DNA from 2 places in the Bacillus sp. KNSH39 genome. Region 1 is predicted to be linked to the other one. Evidence: riboswitches for the same ligand, from Rfam matches in the RefSeq annotation. Region 1 holds a riboswitch; the other holds the start of a gene.
What was found. Region 1 has a riboswitch for preQ1 ahead of ACUL40_RS00185 (QueT transporter family protein). Riboswitches for the same ligand answer to the same signal wherever they lie in the genome.

Region 2: another riboswitch for preQ1. It lies ahead of queC (7-cyano-7-deazaguanine synthase QueC); the one in region 1 lies ahead of ACUL40_RS00185 (QueT transporter family protein).

The regions. Positions count from the first base shown of each region.
Region 1 covers NZ_JBQXYO010000001.1:43,330-50,934, forward strand. Annotated here, with positions in the region: gene ACUL40_RS00155 (GNAT family N-acetyltransferase) at 1-178, shown strand, start outside; gene ACUL40_RS00160 (cysteine hydrolase family protein) at 213-773, opposite strand; gene ACUL40_RS00165 (DUF6123 family protein) at 956-1,216, shown strand; gene ACUL40_RS00170 (DMT family transporter) at 1,219-2,124, opposite strand; gene ACUL40_RS00175 (reverse transcriptase-like protein) at 2,138-2,524, opposite strand; gene ACUL40_RS00180 (aldose 1-epimerase family protein) at 2,594-3,466, opposite strand; PreQ1 riboswitch class I at 3,599-3,643, shown strand; gene ACUL40_RS00185 (QueT transporter family protein) at 3,650-4,135, shown strand; gene ACUL40_RS00190 (ribonuclease H family protein) at 4,287-4,946, shown strand; gene ACUL40_RS00195 (zinc-finger domain-containing protein) at 4,959-5,135, shown strand; gene ACUL40_RS00200 (DUF2564 family protein) at 5,169-5,417, opposite strand; gene cspB (cold shock-like protein CspB) at 5,537-5,734, opposite strand; gene ACUL40_RS00210 (YqcI/YcgG family protein) at 5,999-6,727, shown strand; gene ACUL40_RS00215 (LysE family transporter) at 6,742-7,485, shown strand; gene ACUL40_RS00220 (hypothetical protein) at 7,505-7,605, shown strand, end outside.
Region 2 covers NZ_JBQXYO010000001.1:5,220,529-5,228,133, forward strand. Annotated here, with positions in the region: gene ACUL40_RS26780 (DUF3149 domain-containing protein) at 1-453, opposite strand, end outside; gene ACUL40_RS26785 (MarR family winged helix-turn-helix transcriptional regulator) at 649-1,095, shown strand; gene ACUL40_RS26790 (M3 family oligoendopeptidase) at 1,252-2,946, shown strand; gene ACUL40_RS26795 (DinB family protein) at 3,084-3,617, shown strand; gene ACUL40_RS26800 (DUF6254 family protein) at 3,726-3,842, shown strand; gene kinB (sporulation sensor histidine kinase KinB) at 3,854-5,062, opposite strand; PreQ1 riboswitch class I at 5,269-5,312, shown strand; gene queC (7-cyano-7-deazaguanine synthase QueC) at 5,406-6,068, shown strand; gene queD (6-carboxytetrahydropterin synthase QueD) at 6,068-6,559, shown strand; gene queE (7-carboxy-7-deazaguanine synthase QueE) at 6,552-7,268, shown strand; gene queF (preQ(1) synthase) at 7,287-7,605, shown strand, end outside.

The DNA.
Region 1 (7,605 bases):
AGGGCATAATGGTAAATTAAGAATTGATGTACTAGAAGGAAAGAAAGATTTCATGAAAGTATTAGAGATTGCTGGTTTTAAAAAGGTGAATACACCACCAATTATGATGAAAAATAGCGGTCAATTATTAAAAAGGAATAATGAGTTATATAGCATTGCAGCACAAATTTTTGGGTGAAAAAGAATCCTTCTGAATGAAGGATTCTTTTTCGCTAATCACGATATTGATCATGAGTCGGCTGAAAGAGGTCTTCCTCGATATCTCTCACCATAGAAAAATGATCAACGTTATAATGACCGTGTAAAGTTTTATTGTGATGACCAATAATTTGCTCTGCAGACAATACGTTAGAATCAGTTGTTGAATGCCCGTTTTTAATTAATGTAACGTCAAATCCTTGTACAGTTGCTGTCCTAACGGCAGTGTCAATGCAATGTTCTGTTTTACATCCGCCTATAACAATATGATTAATGTTTTCTTCTTTTAAAAGTTCAAGTAAAGAAGTGCCGTAGAATGAATTGGTTGCTGCTTTATTAATAAAGATTGCAGACTGGGGTACTTGAATTTGATTATGTACTTCAAATCCTTCGCCACTACCAGAAGCAACATCGATATCTCTTACGAAAACAATAAGAGCATTTGAATCTATTGCTTTCTGCAGGGCTATATTTAGTGTAGATAATAGCTCGGTTTTACGAAAAACTTCATTTTCTTGCTCATTTCCATCAATTAATTCTTGCTGAGCGTCAATAATTAATAGTGCTTGTTTCATCGTGTCTCCCCTTTAATATGAAATAAGTTCCACTGTACATATTCCTTCAGATTGTTAGAAAATCCTCCATTGTAAGAGAAGTAGAAGATTGATTTACAAAGTTGTCAAAGAAATTTCATTCTCATAGCGTGTAAAAACATGTATGATAGGAGATGGAGAATTTTTGAGTAGGTGGGAATAACATGCAAACAGTAGAAGATTATCTTTCATTCTTACATACGAAAGGATTTAAATTATCAGAGGAAGCACAAGGGTTTATTATGTTTGGACAAGGATATACTGGTGCGTCTGATGGGATTGTGAACGCAGCAATAGAAGCCACAATTAAACATCAATTGCAGTTTGATGGTAGTTATTTCGTTGCGTTATTAGAACGATTGAAAGAGGAAGAAATTACAGATAAAAAAAGCGCTAAGGCTTTTATGCGGAAGTTACAAGCGTAACTTCACGCAGCCTGCGCTTCTTTTTTTGTTTTGGAAGGTAATTCAACAAAAATCATGCCTAGAAAAATACATAGACATCCGATAATAGCAGAAATAGAAAGTTGTTCATTTGCAACGAGAACGCTTGTTAATGCAGCAAAAACGGGCTCCATTGCGAAAATAATTGCTACTCTCGTTGGAGAAGTGTGTTTTTGTGCCGATGTTTGAATGAAAAAAGCAATAGATGTTGCAAACAGGGCAGTTAGAAAGAGTGCGAATAAAAAGGATTGATTCGTCCATAGTGATACTGAAAATAACTTTTCCCAATCTTCAAACAAGAAAGCGCAAATAGAAGAAAATATACCAACTGCTAATACTTGAGATGTGCTTAATAATAAAGGTGATATTTTTTTAGAAAAGAAGCCGTTAATAAGAATATGGGCAGCGAAAGCGACTGCACAACCAAGAACAAGTATATCTCCTATATTTAATTGGAAAGAATTAGCAGCTGTTAATAAGTACAAACCTGTTGTAGCTACAGCAATACCAAGTACGATGAAAATGGTGGCTTTTTGTTTTAAGAAGATAAATGATAAGATTGGGACCATAACAATGCTTAGCCCAGTTAAGAAACCTGCTTTTGAAGAAGTTGTATAAAGTAAGCCAAATGTTTGTAATAAATAGCCGACAAATAAGAAGAACCCAACCATTAATCCAGCTAAACTACTATGTTTTAATTCTTGTTTTGAAGTTTTCTGTGAGGAAATAATTTGAACGAATAATAAAATAATTCCAGCGAATAAAAAGCGAATACCATTAAACGTAAATGGACCAACGAAAGACATAGCGTTTTGAACGACAACAAACGTAGCTCCCCAAATAAAAGAGACAAATAATAAAGCAAGAGGAGCAATCCACTCTTTTTTCACACTCATACCCCCGTTAATTTTGTAAGATAGCTTTTCTAGCTAATTCATCAGCTACTTTATTTTGACTACTTGGAATCCACTTAATAAAAAAGAGATCGAAGTTTTTTATGTACTGCAGTGCTTCATCTAAAAGAGGTGCAAATATTTTATTTTTTGCGTATTCCTTTTCAACAGCCCGCTCAACAAGCTGCGAATCTGTACGAAAAGAGACAGTGCTATAATTATGCTCGATGCAATATTTTAATGCTAAAAGTAAAGCGCGGTATTCTGCTTCATGATTGGACATTGTTCCAAGTGGTACTGATAATTGTACAGGTGGCTGAACGCCTTTAATAAACACTCCTGCACCAGAAGGACCAGGATTTCCTTTTGATGCACCATCAATATATACTTCAATCAAAATGAGAAACCTCCAAATTATAAGATGATCCCCTACTTAAATATTTTTTTGAAGTAGGGGATAGAGTAGTTATCCGATTGTGATGCTGTAACGACATGTAAATGTTTCATTCGCTTGTAAAGATTGAATTCCCTTTTTGTTCTTGAAATCTTTTGCTGGATTTACTTCATCAGCGATGCCATACCAAGGTTCAATACATAAGAAAGGTGCGTTATCCCCTGGTGTCCATACGCCAACAAATGGGAATCCATCAAATTCTACTTTTACAAATTTATTATGTTTATGAGAACGAATCGAAATTTCATTCGTATTCATATGTTCAAAAATAAGTGCATCATTTTTGAATAAATCATATGTAAGTGGCAATTCAGTCGTATTTTCAGCGATTAATTGCTTTTTGTTTGAAAGATAAGGTCCTTCTAATACGCTTGTTTCTAAGCGTTCCGAACCATTAAACGATAAGTGATAATCTGTAAATGATTCACCGTCCAATAAAGGGAAGTTGAATCCAGGATGTGCTCCGATTGAGAAGAACATCTCTTTTGAAGTAGGATTGTTTACTTCATATGTTATATGAACGCTTTGTCCATTTAGCTCATAAGAAACGAGTAATTCGAATTCGTATGGGTATTTTTTTAATGTTTCTTCATTACTAGTAACGATATAAGTGATTTTTGTTTCGCTTTGTTCTTTCACAGAGAAAGTAAGATCACGAGCGAAACCGTGTTGTGTTAATGAATATGGTTTACCGTCTACGTAGTATGTATTATCTACTAATCGGCCGACAATTGGGAACAAAATTGGTGCACGGCGTCCCCAATAAGTAGAATCACCTTGCCATAAATATTCTGTGTTGTCTTCTTTTAAGCGAACGCTCTGTAATTCTGCACCTTTGTCAGAAATGGAAACGATCACTTTTTCATTTTGAATTGTTGCTGTCATGAAGTGAAACCTCCTAAATCTTTCATATGTTTCATTATACGTTGTCTAAAAGGAAAAAGGTAGTTTATGATAGGAATCTATTGACGAAAGAGGGGCTACCACGTAAAATATAATCTTGTTGCTTAAAAAACGAATAACGTGGTTCGAAACCATCCCACGTAAAAAAACTAAGGAGATTTTGTCATGAATATTAGAACTTTAGTCGGTAATGGTATTTTAGCGGCATTATATATTGCTGTTTCTATGCTTATTCAGCCATTTGGCTTTACGAATGTACAATTTCGTATTTCAGAGATGTTTAATCATCTCGTTGTATTTAACAAGAAAGCAATTTACGGAATTGTATTAGGTGTATTTTTAACGAATCTCTTTTTCTCACCTATGATCGCTTACGATTTAGTGTTTGGAGTAGGGCAATCTATTCTTGCGTTAGTTGCAACGATTATTTCTATGCGATTTATTAAAGGTGTTTGGGCTCGTATGATTTTTAATACAGTTATCTTTACAATTACAATGTTTATGATTGCAATTGAACTTCATCTTGCATTGGGTTTACCATTTATGTTGTCTTGGTTAACTTGTGCAATTGGTGAATTTGTTGTCATGGCGATCGGTATGCCTGTAATGTACTGGATTAATAAGCGAGTACAATTTGAAAGATTTATGTAATAGATGAAAGAGCTATTCCTATAGGGATAGCTCTTTTTGTATGTAATCATATTGAATATAATGCTGTGACTCTAGATAAAATATAATAAAATAAAGTGAGGCTTCAATTAGCCGGATATATATAAGAAGTCTTACATAAGGGGAATGTAGTATGAAATATAAAATTCATTGGTTGTATAAAACGAAGCGTGGATTGCAGACGGAATTAACAACAGAGTATATGAACATAGAAGAAGTACTTCAATTTGCAGAGGATTTTGAGAAAACAGGAAGAGCTAAGGAACTTTTATTTTACGATGAAATGGACGCAGAATGGTCATTAAAAGAGATGAAAAAGTTAAGTAAGCAAGTAGAGGAAGAGCCCCAAGAAATACTCGTTTATTTTGATGGGGGGTATGATGTGCAAACGAAAGAAGCTGGCGTTGGTATATGTGTGTATTATAAAAAAGGAAATACAAACTACCGCATTCGCCGCAATGCATATATAGAAGGTATATATGATAATAATGAAGCGGAATATGCATCATTATTATACGGTATGAATATACTCGAGGAACTAGGGATTAGGTATGAAGCAGTTACACTTCGCGGAGACTCACAAGTGGTACTGCAGCAATTAGCCGGAGAATGGCCTTGTTATGATGAACATTTAAATCATTATTTAGACCAAATTGAGCAAAAGGCGAAGCAAATGAAATTAAAACTTATATGTGAGCCGATATCTAGAAAACAAAATAAAGAAGCACATCAATTAGCTACGCAAGCATTAGAAGGAACAAGTATTGATAGTCATAAAGAAATAACCGAATAGAGAGGTGCAAAGGTGGATAAAAAGCAACTCATTACAGAGGTAAATGACTTATTAGAAACGTATTGTGAAGGATGTTTTTTGCGAGAACATAATCGAAAGACAAATAGTAAGTATTACGCTCATTCATTTTGTATAAGGCAATGTACAGTGGGAGAAACATTGAAAAAGTATGGGGAACAGTTGTCATGAAAAAACATCCAGAGAAAATTCTCTGGATGTTTTTTAGTGTCTTGCTTCGTTTAGTTGATGCTCACATTTATTTAATTTTTTTTCCTCATTCATTAAAAATGGCTCATCTAAATCAGTTGCAACAGATTTCATAATTTCAAGCTGAGAGCGAGCTGCTTCTACAGCAGTAGTAGCATGTTCTAATGTATCTGGATCCATTGAAATTGTTGCTGATCCTACCATTTTTTGTGCTGTTTCTACACGGAATTTCACTTCTTCAAAATCATTTACTTCTGATCCCATTAATAATTCCTCCTTTGTATAGTGCGCATTTCACATAGTTTTTGCTCTGTAAAACGGAAATATACAAAGGAATAACAAAGGAGGTTACCAAGTAAGGTAACCTCCTGTTATATGTTGGATTAAAGTTTTACTACGTTAGCAGCTTGAGGTCCGCGGTTACCTTCAGTAATGTCGAAAGATACTTCTTGACCTTCTTCTAAAGCTTTGTAGCCGTCGCCTTGAATAGCAGAGAAATGTACGAATACATCGTCAGCGCCTTCCATTTCGATAAATCCAAAACCTTTTTCGTTGTTAAACCATTTTACTTTTCCTTGCATGTTACAATTCCTCCTAAAAGCGTTTACTATTTTCATTTAGTGAAATTCATTTTAAAAAAATAATATAAACTAAAAATGCTATATTCTTGAATATTCTGCTAAATGATTAATTTAAATATACACGAATTGGGAGAATTTAGTCAAGTAAGCGATTTTATTTTTTTGTATTTTTAAATAATTTTTCAGTCAAATTTTTAAATAGGTATAGGACAGGCTGAGTATATAATATTCTTAATTGAATGCTATACATAATGAGGTGAAAGAATGAATAAGTCTTACTTATTAGATAATGAAGGAATGAGAACGAGAACCGACATACCGGATTGGGTTGCAAAAGAATTTGAGATTTTTTCAAATGTTGTGTTAGAACCAACTTTTCCATGTTATTTCGGTTTAACAGCTTTGAAAAAGAATGAACTTCGTTATTCATTTCTTTCTCATAATGATTGGAGTCATTTACCACATACAATGTTATCTTTTTTAGAGTTAATGAAAGAGAGGCCGATTGTAAGAAGGGGCTTTTTCCTTTTTGTAGAACCGGAATGTGAAGAACAGCCACTCGAATATTACCGTGATTCCTTTTGGAAAGTGTTACAGTATTTACATGAAAACGATAATCAAGCATGGCCAAAGCAAATTCCTGAAGATCCAGACCATTATTTATGGGAATTTTCATTTGGTGGTGAGCCAATATTCGCATTTGGAAATGCGCCAGCTTATAAACAACGAAAAACTAGACATTTAGGGAATTCTCTCGTTATTGGGTTTCAGCCACGCACTATTTTTGATGGATTAGAGGGAGATCGTCCTAAAGGAGCATATTCAAGACAAATGGTTCGTGAGCGAGTTGAAAAGTGGGATCAATTGCCGAAACATCCTAACATTAGTCATTATGGTGACCCAGAGCATCGTGAATGGAAACAATATTTCATAGGAGACGATGTAGAGCCAATAAAAGGGAAATGTCCTTTTCTTCATAGGATAGAAAAGTAAGAGCCATCACCTAGATGGCTCTTTTGTATATTTTGGATAAAAAAGGGTATTTTATTATGAAAGCTAGTCTATTTTTTCAAATTACATCATTAACTAGTAGTAAAGAGAGTAGAAAGGATAGAGCGATGTTTGGAGCAATTATACAGCAAATCGTATTAGGTATATCATTAGCTGCGCCAGTAGGGCCGATTAATATTGAAATGTTAAAACGAGGAATTGAACGTGGGTTTTGGCACGCTTGGGTTGTTGGAATTGGTGGAATGACTGCAGATGTTTTATTTATGCTTCTCATTTATTTCGGTTTATCTTCTGTGTTTATGTATACATATGTACAAGCCTTCATGTATTGCACGGGTTTTTTCTTGTTATTTTATTTAGGATTTCAAAGTGTAAAACAAGGAATTTTCGACTCGAATATGGAATATAAAAAAGAAGAGGTAGGTGGCCTTAAGCAATCGTTTATGGCAGGATTTTTAATTGCGATATCCAATCCATTAAATCTTGTTTTTTGGTTTGGTATATACGGAAGTACACTTAGCTCATTACTTACGAAGGTAACGAAACAAGAAGCTTTTTTGTACAGTCTTTGCATTATTGTTGGTATTATTTTATGGAATTTAAATATTGCTTTTTCTGTACATTTTGGAAGAACTTTATTAAAACCAAAAGCGCTTGGCTACATAACAGCCGGAGCAGGTATTATTTTAGTAGGTTACTCTATACATTTTGCATACAAAGCTTTACAGTTGTTCACATAAGATTGAAGGGGAGATTTTTATGTATCGAACCACTATTGACGGAAAAGAAATTATAATTACGTTAGCGCCAAAAATCCGAAAAGAAATTACTGATAGAAATCCACTATATGAAGCGGTATT
Region 2 (7,605 bases), 5.2 Mb from region 1:
AATAGCTTTATGTCCAAGAACGCGATCAGTAATGACTGATGATACAGTGGTTTTTTTAGTTTGGAGCGCGTCTTGAATATATTTACGGTCTGAAACATCTATAGGCTTTGATTCATCTTCAGATGCGATTGTAATGACTCCTTCTGGTGTAGCGTAATATAGACCAGAAAAGCGTGCATCGTTTCCATCTGTATCATGTACAATTTGTTTAATACCATTTATATTACCAGTCTCGGTGCCTACAACTTTTGCAAGCATGTCTAAAGCAGAAATTGCTTCACCAAGATGATGATCCAAATAATCTCTATATAAAAAGAGAACTGTATGAGCAGATAATTTGTTTTCCTGTTTCATTTTATATGTATGATACGAATAAAATGTAGCACCAATCCCTATTGTCGGTAGGATAACAAGCAATATATATACAATTATGCTTTGGAATTTGACTTTCAAATGTGGTACTCCTTCTTTTTTTATTATCATTATATATAAACTATGTTAAAATTGTCATGTTTTTATTCAAGAATGATTCTTAATATATTAGGGGAGAGGAAATGGATGAGTGAATGCTCATTCGGAATCCACAGGAAGTATGAACTGGCATTTTCTTTTTATTGCTGAGAATTTAAGTGAAGGGTTGAAAGTTGTATGACATCAAATAATGAACGAGAAGATATTTCTCAATCTTTAAAAGTATTTATTGCATTATCTCGTGTACATCGTTCTGTTATGGATACTACAAATAAATCTATACAAAGTAACGGGTTAAATCCAACTGAATTTGCTGTATTAGAACTGCTATATCATAAAGGCGGTCAACCACTTCAGCAAATTGGTGAGCGTATTTTAATAGCTAGTGGCAGCATTACATATGTTGTAGATAAGCTGGAGAAAAAGGGATTAGTAAAGAGAATTCCATGTCCGAATGACAGACGTGTTATTTACGCGCAATTAACTGAGTCTGGCGAGAACTTTATTGCTTCTATTTTTCCGGGGCATGAGAAAGTTATACATCAGTCTTTTGAAATGTTAACGAAAGATGAAAAAGATGAATTACTTGATTTATTAAAAAAAATTGGGAAGTATGAAAAATAATATGTTCCAAAGGAGCTTTGGATAAATAAATCCAAGGCTTTTTTATTTGTAATGAGCTCAGGGCAATCACTGCCGAAATTTGTTGAAAATTAAGAGGGAATTCAAGAATACGTATTGAATTATAATAAAGGTATGTAATGGAGAGGAGGCTCGTTCATGTCATTTAAAGACTATGAATATAAACGCCCAAATATTGAAGAGTTAAAAGAGAAATTTACTGTTGCTTTAGAGAAGTTTGATAACGCAAAAACTGTAGAAGAACAAAAACAAGTCATTCATTCAATTAATGAGATTCGCAACGATTTTGGTACAATGGGAAACCTTTGTTACATTCGCCATTCTGTTGATACGACGGATACTTTTTATAAGGAGGAGCAGGATTTCTTTGATGAATTCTCTCCAGTTGTACAAGGATATGGTACAAAATATTATAAGGCACTCATTAATTCTCCATTTCGTGAAGAATTAGAGGCGTATTATGGAAAACAATTATTTGCTCTAGCAGAATGTGATTTAAAAACATATTCAGATGAAGTCGTGAAAGATTTACAATTAGAAAATAAATTATCATCGCAATATACACAGTTATTAGCATCTGCAAAAATTGACTTTGCTGGAGAAGAAAGAACGTTATCGCAACTGATTCCGTTTATGCAAGGAAAAGAAAGAAGCGAACGTAAAGCAGCAAGTGAAGCATACTACGGATTTTTAGCTGGAAATGAGGAAGAACTAGATCGTATTTATGATGAGCTTGTTAAAGTGAGAACGAAAATCGCAAAATCTTTAGGTTTCAAAAACTTTGTTGAACTTGGATATGCAAGAATGTACCGTACAGATTATAATGCGGAGATGGTGGCTAATTACCGTCAGCAAGTGCTAGATTATATCGTTCCCGTTACAACGGAATTAAGAAAGCGACAACAAGCACGTATCGGTGTAGAGAAGTTAGCTTATTACGACGAAAACTTTGAGTTTGCTACAGGTAACCCAACTCCAAAAGGAGATGCGGATTGGATTGTTGATCATGGAAAGACAATGTATAAAGAGTTATCGGCTGAAACAGATGAATTTTTCAATTTCATGCTAGATAATGATTTATTAGATTTAGTTGCGAAAAAAGGAAAAGCTGGTGGCGGATATTGTACATATATTGAGAATTATAAAGCGCCATTTATTTTCTCAAACTTCAATGGAACATCTGGTGACATTGATGTATTAACACATGAAGCAGGTCATGCTTTCCAAGTATATGAAAGTCGTAAATTTGAAATTCCAGAATATAATTGGCCAACATATGAGGCGTGTGAAATCCACTCTATGAGTATGGAATTCTTTACATGGCCATGGATGAAGCTATTCTTTGAAGAAGATGCAGATAAATATTACTTCTCTCACTTAAGTTCAGCACTTCTGTTTTTACCTTATGGTGTATCTGTTGATGAATATCAACATTATGTATATGAAAATCCTGAAGCATCACCTGAAGAGCGTAAGACAGCATGGCGTAACATAGAGAAGAAATATTTACCACATCGTGATTATGAGGAGAATGATTATTTAGAGCGCGGTGGTTTTTGGCAACGTCAAGGGCATATTTATAGCTCACCGTTCTATTATATTGATTACACGCTTGCTCAAATTTGTGCGCTACAATTTTGGAAACGTGCAAGAGATAATAGACAAGAGGCGTGGGAAGATTATGTGAATCTGTGCCAACAAGGTGGAAGTAAATCGTTCTTAGAATTAGTAGAGGTTGCAAATTTAACATCACCATTTGCTGAAGGCTGTGTGAAAAGTGTTATTACAGAAATTGAAGCATGGTTACATGCGATTGACGACACAAAATTGTAAAAAACATGCGCTTTTTTTCACATGTTTAACATCGACATAATGGGAAAATGATGAGATAATAAAAGAAAATTCAGAATACTAAAGGGGTGTTTCTAATAAGGAGCACCTCTTTTCACCAACAAAAGGGGGGAACAAGTATGCTTCAATCTAATATGGATGTAAGTTTAGAAAGTTTAGTAAACTCATTACAGGCTACTCGAAGCACGCTATTATCAGAAATTGAAATGTTAAATGACACAGAAGTGAATGTAAAGCCACGCCGTGATAAATGGAGTATTATTCAAATTTTACACCACTTGCATTTAGTTGAACAATCTGTCACGTCTGCCCTTGTATATGCTTTACAAAAAAATGAAAGAAACATGACTCCATTTAAAGACCTCCAGCTTACGCTTGATCGCACACATAAACGAGAAGCTCCTCAGCAAATGCAACCAACAGAAACTTTAATGAAAAAACAGCAAGGAATTCAATTGCTAGAACATTCACGCCAAGAACTATTACACGCGCTTCATAGTGTTATAGATGAAAAAGATCTATTTGAAAATGGATTAAAGCATCCTGTTTTTAATGATCTGAATTTGTATCAATGGGTTCAATTTCTTGATTTGCATGAACAAAGACATCTTACGCAGTTAAAAGAGGCGAAACATGCAATTTTGCAACGCTAAAGTGGAAGAAGTGGGAAACCACTTCTTTTTTGATACGTGCATAGTTTTCTTTCTTATTTTGGAATACTACATGGAGAAATAAGAAAGAAAAGAAGGAGTTGAAAAAACATGTCTAAGAAGAAGCGAGAAGAAGAGCGCGCCTGGAAAGCACGTAAAGAAAATCAACAACCGCACGGAAAAGTGAAAGCTTTTGCTGAATTAGTTGAAGGAACAGAAAAAACGTGATGAGTATTTCATCACGTTTTTTGTATGAGTGGAAAAGTTAATAAAAAGGTTGTACCGATTCCTTTTTCACTTATAATATCAATTTTTCCATTCATAGCTTGAACAACACTGAATACGACCATCATTCCAAGTCCAGTACCTTTTTCTTTCGTTGAATAAAAGGGCGAACCAAGACGTTTTACTTGTTCTGAATCCATACCGACTCCTGTATCTTTTATATATAACTGAATATGCTTATGATCAGGAACTAATGTGAAATAAAGATCACCGCCTTTTGGCATAGCCTCAATGCAATTTTTTAAAATATTTAATAAACATTGATTTAGTTTTTGCTTTTCTCCAGCGATAAAAAAAGAAGTGCTTTGCTTTATATAATGAGTACGTACATTTGTTAAATTAGCAAGCGGTGTAATTAGCGACAATGCATGTAGTAATTCTTCTTCTAACTGTAATATTTGTTCTTTTTCAATGCTTGGTTTAGCAAAGGTTAAATAATCTGTAAGAACATGATTTGCTTGTTCGATGCCATTAATGGCAATGTCGATATATAATTTTCGTTCCTGCTCAGTGCATGTATCTGATTGTAACAGTTGTAAAAAACCTTTCGTTGAAGTTAATGGATTGCGAATTTCATGAGAGATAGACGCTGCCATTTCACCAATTAAATGAAACTTTTCAGCATTTATAAGTTCATTTTGGAGACGAACTTGAGTTTGTAATATGTGTAGTAAATATAAAATTAGAATCGTACCAAGCATTGAACATAATTCATACACAATAATATGCGGTATATAATCAGTCTTATTTGTAACCTTTGAAAGGAAGAAGGGTATCCAACTAAATCCGTATGTGAGACTGTAGATAATAGCAAGTGTTATTTTTATACGATTAGAAGTTCGATTGAAAAATTTATATGTTAATAATAGAACAATAAACAGAAGAACAGAACCGATAAGAGATGGGAAAACACCTACCCCACCTAATAATAAGCGATATATGTTTAATACAACTAAGATAGAACCACCAGCAATAGGCCCTCCCGTTAATGTACCGACAATTAATACAATATGGCGCATATCAAATTGAAAACCATTATTTGTTTTTGCTGCAAATGTAATACAGAGTACGGTAGCGAGGCAACAGAGTACAATGAATATAGCTGAATTTAATTTAGGAGAGCGTTTCCCTTTTTGATTCCAAAATAAATGATATACGAGCATTGTAATCAGGATGAATAATATATTTAAAAAGAGATAAATAATAAAAGATTTCAGTGGGATGCCTCCTCTCTTCTTATATTAAATTAATCATACTATAAAATGAAAGAAATGAAATAATAAATAGCGGAAAAATCAGAAATTTTTACGCTAGTATACAATATGTTACAATAAGCTATGTCAATGAAAGAAGAAATTCCGTGCACCGCGCGGGAGAGGTTCGCGAACTCCCTCTATAAAAAACTATGGAAACAACAATATCCTTAGGTATTGTTTTGTTTTTTTATTGTGACAGTTCAAGAACGTTCTTTCTTCTTATTTATAGTAGAGAAGGAGAATGAGTGAAATGAAAAAAGAAAAAGCAGTTGTTGTTTTTAGTGGAGGACAAGATAGTACGACATGTTTATTTTGGGCAATAGAGCAGTTTGCAGAGGTAGAAGCTGTAACGTTTAATTACAATCAACGTCATAAGCTAGAAATTGATTGTGCAGCGGAAATTGCAAAAGAACTAGGAATAAAGCATACGGTACTAGATATGAGTCTATTAAATCAACTTGCTCCAAATGCGTTAACGAGAACGGATATGGAGATTACACATGAAGAAGGTGAATTGCCATCGACATTTGTAGATGGACGAAATTTACTCTTCTTATCATTTGCTGCTGTATTAGCAAAACAAGTTGGAGCACGTCATATTGTAACGGGTGTATGTGAAACTGATTTCAGTGGTTATCCAGACTGCCGTGACGTGTTTGTGAAATCGTTAAATGTTACTTTAAATTTATCTATGGATTACCCGTTTGTCATTCACACGCCACTTATGTGGATTGATAAGGCTGAAACATGGAAATTATCAGATGAACTTGGAGCATTTGAGTTTGTTCGAGAAAAAACATTAACATGTTATAACGGAATCATTGGTGATGGTTGCGGTGAATGTCCAGCATGTCAACTTCGTAAAGCAGGATTAGATACGTACCTACAAGAACGCGAAGGAGCGAACAACTAATGGATAACTTTTTTGGATTTCGCATCGTAGAGAATTTGCAAAAAATGGACAAGGATATTCAGCGTAAACAACTCAAATACCATAATAAAAGAGTAATGGTCAGCAAGGAATTTACATTTGATGCAGCACACCATTTACACTGTTATGAAGGGAAATGTAAAAACTTACATGGTCACACATATAAAGTTGTATTTGGAATTAGTGGATATGTAAATGAAATAGGTCTTGCAATTGACTTTGGAGATATAAAAGAAATTTGGAAGAATGAAATAGAAATTTATCTAGATCATCGTTATTTAAACGAAACGTTACCTGCAATGAATACGACTGCTGAAAATATGGTCGTTTGGATTTATGAAAAGATGGCAGAAGCACTAACAAAAGAGAATCGAGTGAACGAATATAAAGGAGCTCGCGTTGAATTTGTTCGTTTATTTGAGACGCCGACTAGTTATGCGGAAGTAAGACGGGAGTGGATGCTTGATGAGTAAAATCCCTGTCTTAGAAATATTCGGTCCGACTATTCAAGGTGAAGGAATGGTTGTAGGGCAAAAGACAATGTTTATTCGTACAGCTGGTTGTGATTATAGCTGTGCTTGGTGTGATTCTGCTTTTACGTGGGATGGATCAGCTAAAGATCAAATTAGACAGATGACACCAGAAGATATTTGGGATGAGCTTGTTGCAATTGGAGGAGAAAATTTTTCTCATGTTACGATTTCAGGTGGAAATCCGGCATTATTGAAAAATATTGAGTTTCTTCTTTCTATATTAAAAGAAAATGGAATGCGAACGGCAATTGAAACGCAAGGGAGTAAATGGCAAGATTGGTTACTTCAAATTGATGAGATAACAATTTCTCCAAAACCACCAAGTTCAACGATGAAAACAGATTTTCAGAGGTTAGATGCTATTATTCAGAAACTAGCAGGAAAAGATATTAGTTTAAAAGTAGTAGTATTCGATGATCATGATTTTGAATATGCAGTTAAGATGCACGAACGTTATCCAAAGGTACCATTTTTCTTACAAGTAGGAAACGATGATACAAAAACAGTGGATGATGCGATGCTTATAAAAAAATTATTAGATAAGTATGAATGGCTGATTGATAAAGCTGTAAATTGTAAAGAGATGAATGATGCAAAAGTATTGCCTCAGCTTCATGCGTTAGTATGGGGAAATAAGCGCGGCGTATAACGAGAAGGGATGTTTAAAATGACAGGAAGATTAGATGAAGATTTAAAAGATGTAACATTACTAGGGAATCAAAATACAAAATATTTATTTGAATATAGCCCAGAAATATTAGAGGTATTTGATAATAATCATCCAAACCGTGATTATTTTGTAAAATTCAATTGTCCTGAATTTACAAGTTTATGCCCGAAAACAGGACAACCAGATTTTGCAACAATTTATATTAGCTATATTCCAGAGCAAAAAATGGTAGAGAGTAAATCTTTAAAGTTGTATTTATTTAGTTTCCGCAATCATGGTGATTTCCATGAAGATTGCATGAACGTTATTATGAACG